Regions from separate parts of the Streptomyces sp. Qhu_M48 genome, predicted to be linked through region 2. Evidence: riboswitches for the same ligand, from Rfam matches in the RefSeq annotation. Region 2 holds a riboswitch; the other holds the start of a gene.
What was found. Region 2 has a riboswitch for glycine ahead of gcvP (aminomethyl-transferring glycine dehydrogenase). Riboswitches for the same ligand answer to the same signal wherever they lie in the genome.
Positions count from the first base shown of each region.

Region 1: it holds a riboswitch for glycine, as region 2 does, so the genes downstream of both, gcvT (glycine cleavage system aminomethyltransferase GcvT) here and gcvP (aminomethyl-transferring glycine dehydrogenase) in region 2, are expected to answer to the same signal.

Region 1 is NZ_CP195432.1:6,361,028-6,364,425, reverse strand. Features, by position in the region: gene glyA (serine hydroxymethyltransferase) at 1-175, opposite strand, end outside; gene gcvH (glycine cleavage system protein GcvH) at 208-588, opposite strand; gene gcvT (glycine cleavage system aminomethyltransferase GcvT) at 666-1,787, opposite strand; glycine riboswitch at 1,974-2,072, opposite strand; gene ACRRSS_RS28425 (AAA family ATPase) at 2,224-2,886, shown strand; gene ACRRSS_RS28420 (enhanced serine sensitivity protein SseB) at 3,035-3,398, shown strand, end outside.
Region 2 is NZ_CP195432.1:2,613,045-2,616,442, reverse strand. Features, by position in the region: gene gcvP (aminomethyl-transferring glycine dehydrogenase) at 1-2,136, opposite strand, end outside; glycine riboswitch at 2,314-2,413, opposite strand; gene ACRRSS_RS12130 (PRC-barrel domain-containing protein) at 2,526-2,900, shown strand; gene ACRRSS_RS12125 (DNA polymerase IV) at 2,957-3,398, opposite strand, start outside.

The DNA of each region.
Region 1 (3,398 bases), 3.7 Mb from region 2:
AGCCCTCGGCGTACTTGTTGGTGAGGACGGAGCCCTGCGCCTCCATGACGGCGACCGGAGCGAAGTTCTCCGAGGCGATCATCTCGAGGGTGGACTGCTGACGGCGGAGCTCGGCGTCGACGGCGGCGGCGACGTCGGGGTCCAGCTCGTGGAGGGGAGTGTTCAGAAGCGACATGAATCGATCCCTAAGGGGTCTCGGGCCCGGTCTCAGTTCCCGGCGGAGAACGCGGTGTACTCGTCGGCGGAGAGCAGCTCGTCCGGCTCACCCGCGACGCGCACCTTGAACAGCCAGCCACCCTCGAACGGAGCCGTGTTCACCAGGGACGGGTCGTCCACCACGTCCTGGTTGGCGGCGACGACCTCACCCGTGACGGGGGAGTACAGGTCGCTCACGGACTTCGTCGACTCCAGCTCGCCGCAGGTCTCGCCCGCGGTGACCGTGGAGCCGACCTCGGGGAGCTGGGCGTAGACGACGTCACCGAGCGCGTTCGCGGCGAACTCCGTGATGCCGACGGTCGAGACGCCTTCCTCGGCGTCCGACAGCCACTCGTGCTCCTTGGTGTAGCGCAGCTGCTGGGGGTTGCTCATGGCCTGATTCTCCTGGATCGGGGGAGTGCTGATGCACGTGGGTCTTGCGGGGTGAGACGCGAAGTGAGACGGATACGTCACTTCTGGCGCTTGTAGAACGGCAGCGCCACGACCTCGTACGCCTCGTGGGTGCCACGGATGTCCACACCTACACCCTGGGTGCCGGGCGCGGCGTGCGCCGCGTCCACGTACGCGATGGCGATCGGCTTTCCGAGGGTCGGCGACGGGGCGCCGGAGGTGACCTCGCCGATCACCACGCCGTCCTTGACGACGGAGAAGCCGGCGCGCGGGACCCGGCGGCCCTCGGCGACCAGGCCGACGAGCTTGCGCGGCGGGGCGGTCTCGGCGCGCTCGGCGGCCTTCTCCAGCGCCTCACGGCCGACGAAGCGACCCTCGTTGGTCGTCTTCTCGAACTTCACGACCCGGCCGAGGCCCGCGTCGAAGGGGGTCAGCGCGGTGGTCAGCTCGTGGCCGTACAGCGGCATGCCCGCCTCCAGGCGGAGCGTGTCGCGGCAGGACAGGCCGCAGGGGATCAGACCGACCGGGGCGCCCGCCTCGGTCAGCGCCCTCCACACGCCCTCCGCGTGCTCGGGCTTCAGGAACAGCTCGAAGCCGTCCTCGCCGGTGTAACCGGTGCGGGCGATCAGGGCGGGCACGCCCGCGACCGTGCCGGGCAGACCGGCGTAGTACTTCAGACCGTCCAGGTCGGCGTCGGTCAGCGACTTCAGGATGCCGGGGGACTCCGGGCCCTGGACCGCGATCAGGGCGTACGCGTCGCGGTCGTCCCGGACCTCGGCGTCGAAGCCCGCCGCGCGCTCGGTCAGCGCGTCCAGGACGGTCTGCGCGTTGGAGGCGTTGGCGACGACCATGTACTCCGTGTCCTGGAGCCGGTACACGATCAGGTCGTCGAGGATGCCGCCGTCCTCCTGGCAGATCATCGTGTAACGGGCGCGGCCGACGCCGACCGTGGAGATGTTGCCGACCAGGGCGTGGTCGAGGAGCTCCACGGCCTGCGGCCCCGTGACGGTGATCTCGCCCATGTGGGAGAGGTCGAAGAGACCCGCCTTGGTGCGGACGGCGATGTGCTCGTCCCGCTCGCTGGCGTAGCGGAGCGGCATGTCCCAGCCCGCGAAGTCGGTCATGGTCGCGCCCAGCGAACGATGCAGGGCATCGAGGGCGGTCAGACGGGCAGTGCTCATGGGGTGGCTCCCGGGTCCCAAGGGCGGTTCGGTGACGAAACACATGACGGGCGAGGACGTCCTCCCCATCTGTCATGGAACCTGAGAGGTTCACCGAGAGCATCTCGTCGCCGTGAGAGCGGCACCGAGAGATCGGCTTGCACCTTGGGTGGGGACACGGCTGGGTGTCCCGCTTTTCAGATCTGCCTCATCCACGCGGTACGGGGCCTGAGAGATTCAAGGGAGGGTCTTGCTCCTTCGGCGTCCGGACACGTACGGCGTCCGGAACTCTCCCGCGCGGATTCGAGCGGCCGGTATGCGATTGTGTGGCGACTGTGCGCGCCTGGCGCGCACATCATTGCACGCGAGCCCGGCGGGGCATATCGCTTGTGTCTCATTACCGTTTCTTTACACTTTGTGGGCAAGGGTCTTCTCAGGCCCGGCAGGGGGAGAAGCGATGAGGTTCCAGCACACCGGCGCGTACGCGCCGAGTACCGGCATACCGTCCCAACGGGCCCGCGCCAGGACCCGCCGCCGCGGCCGGCTCCTGCGCGACCTGCGCGAGCGCGGCGGCCGGGGACCCCGCGCCCTCACCTTCGCCGCCGGGGACCTCGTGGTCGTCTCCGGACTGCCCGGCAGCGGCAAGTCCACCCTCATGAAGCGCGCCGCCGAGGGCACCGGCATCGACTCCCAGGACACCCGCGAGCGCTGGGAGGCCCGGATGCCCCGCCTCCTGCCGTACGCCGTCTACCGCCCCCTGGTCCGGCTCGCGCACTACGCCGGACTGCGCCGCGCCCTGCGCTCCGGCGCGAGCGTGGTCGTGCACGACTGCGGCACCCAGTCCTGGGTGCGCGGCTGGCTCGGCCGCGCGGCCCGCCGCCGGGGCAGATCCCTCCACCTGGTCCTGCTCGACGTCGCCCCCGACACCGCCCGCGAGGGCCAGCGCTCCCGCGGCCGGGGGGTCTCCTCCTATGCCTTCGCCCGGCACCGGCGGGCCGTCGGCCGGCTCGTCGCGGCCGCCGAGTCCGGCCGCCTGCCGCACGGCTGCGCCTCGGCGACCCTCCTCGACCGGGACGCGGCGGACTCCCTGCGGAGGATCGGCTTCCGCGACGCGGTCTGAGGAGGTTCCCGGCCCGCGAGGTGCCGGTCCTCCCGCCCCCGGAAGCGCTCGTACCCTTGTCTTCTGGCCACAGCGGCTCCGGGGCGGCGTTAGGGTGCTGCCCGGGGCGGCCGGTGCGGCAGGCCGTGCGAGAGGGGACGAGGGGACCGTGGACGTGACGTGGCCGGGCAACGAGCTCGAAGAGGTCCTTGCCGCCTCGCTCGGCAACCCCGAGGCGGGCGGACGCCTGGTCGAGGTGCTCGGCCGCAGCCCCGTCTGGGTGCCCCTGCCCAACGGCGGCGGACCCGACAGCCGTGACCTCGACCTCGCGACCATGGAGATAGACGGCGCGGCCTACGTCCCCGTCTTCAGCTCCGAACAGCAGTTCCTCGCCTGCGTCGGCGGCCACATGTCCTTCACCGTCGCCCCCGCCCGCGACTTCGCCCGAGGCCTGCCCCCGCAGCTCGGCATCGCCGTGAACCCGGGCGGCACCGTCGGCGTCCCGCTGCCGCCGCCCGCCGTGGCGGAACTCT
Region 2 (3,398 bases):
GCAGAAGGTCTTGTGCAGGTTCAGGTGCGAGACGTCGCCGCCGAAGTGGCCCGGCTTGGCCAGACCGACCAGCGCGTTGAGGTTGGCGCCGTCGACGTACACCTGACCGCCGGCCTCGTGGACCTCGGCGCAGATGTCGGCGACGTGCTCCTCGAAGACGCCGTGCGTGGACGGGTAGGTGATCATCAGCACGGACAGCTCGTCGCGGTACTGCGCGATCTTGGCGCGCAGGTCCTCGACGTCGACCTCGCCGTCGTCGGCCGTCTTCACGACGACGACCTTCATGCCGGCCATCACCGCGGAGGCGGCGTTGGTGCCGTGCGCGGAGGACGGGATGAGGCAGACCGTGCGCTGCTCGTCGCCGTTGGCGCGGTGGTAGGCGCGGACGGCGAGAAGACCGGCCAGCTCGCCCTGCGAACCGGCGTTCGGCTGGATCGAGACCTTGTCGTAGCCGGTGACCTCGGCGAGGCGCTCCTCCAGCTCGGTGATGAGCGTGACGTAGCCCTGCGCCTGCTCGACCGGGGCGAACGGGTGCATCTGGCCGAACTCGGGCCAGGTCACGGACTCCATCTCGGTCGTCGCGTTCAGCTTCATCGTGCAGGACCCGAGCGGGATCATGCCGCGGTCGAGCGCGTAGTCGCGGTCGGCGAGCTTGCGCAGGTAGCGCAGCATCGACGTCTCGGAACGGTGCGCGTGGAAGACCGGGTGGGTCATGTACGCGTCGGAGCGCAGCAGACCGGCGGGCAGCTGGTCCTCGGCGTCGGCGTCCAGGGCCTCGACGTCGGCGGTGACGCCGAAGGCGCCCCACACGGCGGCGAGCTGGGCGCGCCCGGTGGTCTCGTCGCAGGACATCGACACGTGGTCGGCGTCGACGCGGTAGAGGTTCACACCGGCCTCGCGGGCGGCGGCGACGACCTCGTCGGCCTTGCCGGGCACGCGGGCGGTCAGGGTGTCGAAGAAGGCGCCCTGGGTGAGCTCCACGCCTCCGGCGGTCAGGCCGGCGGCGAGGATCGCGGCGTACCGGTGGGTGCGGCGCGCGATGCCCTTGAGGCCCTCGGGGCCGTGGTAGACGGCGTACATGCCGGCCATGACGGCGAGCAGCACCTGAGCGGTACAGATGTTGCTGGTGGCCTTCTCGCGGCGGATGTGCTGCTCGCGGGTCTGCAGGGCCAGGCGGTAGGCGCGGTTCCCGTCGGCGTCGACGGACACACCGACCAGACGGCCGGGCAGGGAGCGGGCGTGCTTGTCCTGGACGGCCATGTAGCCGGCGTGCGGGCCTCCGAAGCCCATCGGCACACCGAAGCGCTGCGTCGTGCCCACGGCGATGTCCGCGCCCAGCTCGCCCGGCGAGGTGAGCAGGGTGAGCGCGAGCAGGTCGGCGGCGACGGTGACGATGGCACCGAGCTCGTGGGCGGCGTCGATCAGCGGCTTGATGTCGCGGACGGCGCCGGAGGCACCGGGGTACTGGAGGAGCACGCCGAAGACGCCGCGCTCGGCGATCTCGGCCGGGATGCCGTCGCCGAGGTCGGCGACGACGACCTCGACACCGGTCGGCTCGGCGCGGGTCTCGATGACGGCGATCGTCTGCGGCAGGGCGTCGGCGTCGATGAGGAAGACACCGTTCTTGACCTTGCCGACGCGCCGGGCGAGCGCCATGGCCTCGGCGGCCGCGGTGCCCTCGTCGAGGAGGGAGGCGCCGGAGGTGGGCAGCCCCGTCAGGTCGGCGACGACGGTCTGGAAGTTCAGGAGGGCCTCGAGGCGGCCCTGCGAGATCTCCGGCTGGTACGGGGTGTACGCGGTGTACCAGGCGGGGTTCTCCATCACGTTCCGCAGGATCACCGGCGGGGTGAAGGTGCCGTAGTACCCGAGGCCGATCATGGGCGAGAGGACCTGGTTGCGGTCGGCGAGCGTGCGCAGCTCGGCGAGCACCTCGGCCTCGGTGCGCGCGGCCGGCAGGCCGAGCGCCTCGGCGTTCTTGATCACGTCCGGGACGGCGGCGGCCGTGAGCTCGTCGAGGGAGCCGTAACCGACCTGGGCGAGCATCTTGGCGCGCGCCTCGGCGTCGGGCCCGATGTGCCGCTGCTCGAACGGAATGCCCTGTTCGAGCTCGGAGAGCGGAATGCGGTTGGCGGTCATGTACGGAGGCCTCCTGGTCGTCACGACCTGCGAGGGGCACCACGGCGCGGGTACCCGGACGGCCTCCCCCTCTGTCATCTCAACCTGAGAGTTTCACCGGCATGCTTCGCGGCACGCCGGCTTTCACCGTCGGTGAGAGCGCATGCCGTCGGACACCGCTCTGCTTTCCAGAGTGACCTCGTCCGCGCGGTACAGGGGCCTGAGAGATTCCGGGGAGGATTTGCTCCTTCGGCGCCCACCGGAAGGTTTCTCCGGGGGACTCTCCCGCACAGGGTCGACAGCCACAGCCAGCCTACCAGCGAGGTTGCGGCTCCCATCGCTCAAGTGGCCGACATCCCAGATGTGCACTTTCGTAGGGTGTAGAGCAGTTGCGACCAGTTGGAGGGACCGTGCAGACCGATATCGATCCGCGCAGCCTGATCGGCCGCAAGGCGTACGACCGGAGCGGGCACAAGATCGGAACCGTGGACGAGGTGTACCTGGACGACGCGACCGGCATCCCCGAGTGGGCGGCGGTCCGCACGGGCCTGTTCAGCCGGGACGCCTTCGTCCCCCTGGAGCCGAGCGACCTGCTCGACGACGGCCTCCACATCCCGTACGAGCGGGCGCTCATCAAGGACGCCCCCGACTTCGGCGTGGGCCGCCATCTCTCCCCCGAACAGGAGCTCCAGCTCTACCGCCACTACAGCCTCGCGCTCCCCCCGCCCCCCACGGACACCCCGGACACCGACTTCGGCCGCCTGGCGGGCCAGGACGGCCCGTAGCCCCTTCCCGCGGGGCGGCACGGGCGGTCCCACGCCCGTCCGCGGGCCGCCGCCCCCTACTCCCCGCCCACCAACGGCAACGCCTCCCCGGGCACGAGCTCGGGATCGTCCACCGCGAAGGTCCGTACCCGGCCCGGCTTCGACCCGGGCGACTCGAACCGCACCGTGACGCGCCCCACGCCGCTCCCCTGGACCCAGCCGGCCCCGTACACCGCGTGCCGCACGTCGTGCCCGGGCGACCAGTGCCGCTCCACGGCCCCCTCGGCCCCCGGCCCGGCGGGGGCCACGACCGCCGTCACGGCCCCGACGCCCTCCGCCGCCTCCCCCGAACCGGGGGAAGCTCCGGCCCCCGCCTCGGCGGCTGCCCCGGCCTCGGCCACCGCCTCCGCTTCGGCCTGCGCGAACAGATCCTCCTGCGTGTAGTCGGCCAGCCCACTCACCCCGACCCCCAGCAGCCGCACACCCCCCGTCGTGTCGACCCCCTCCAGCAGCCGCCCC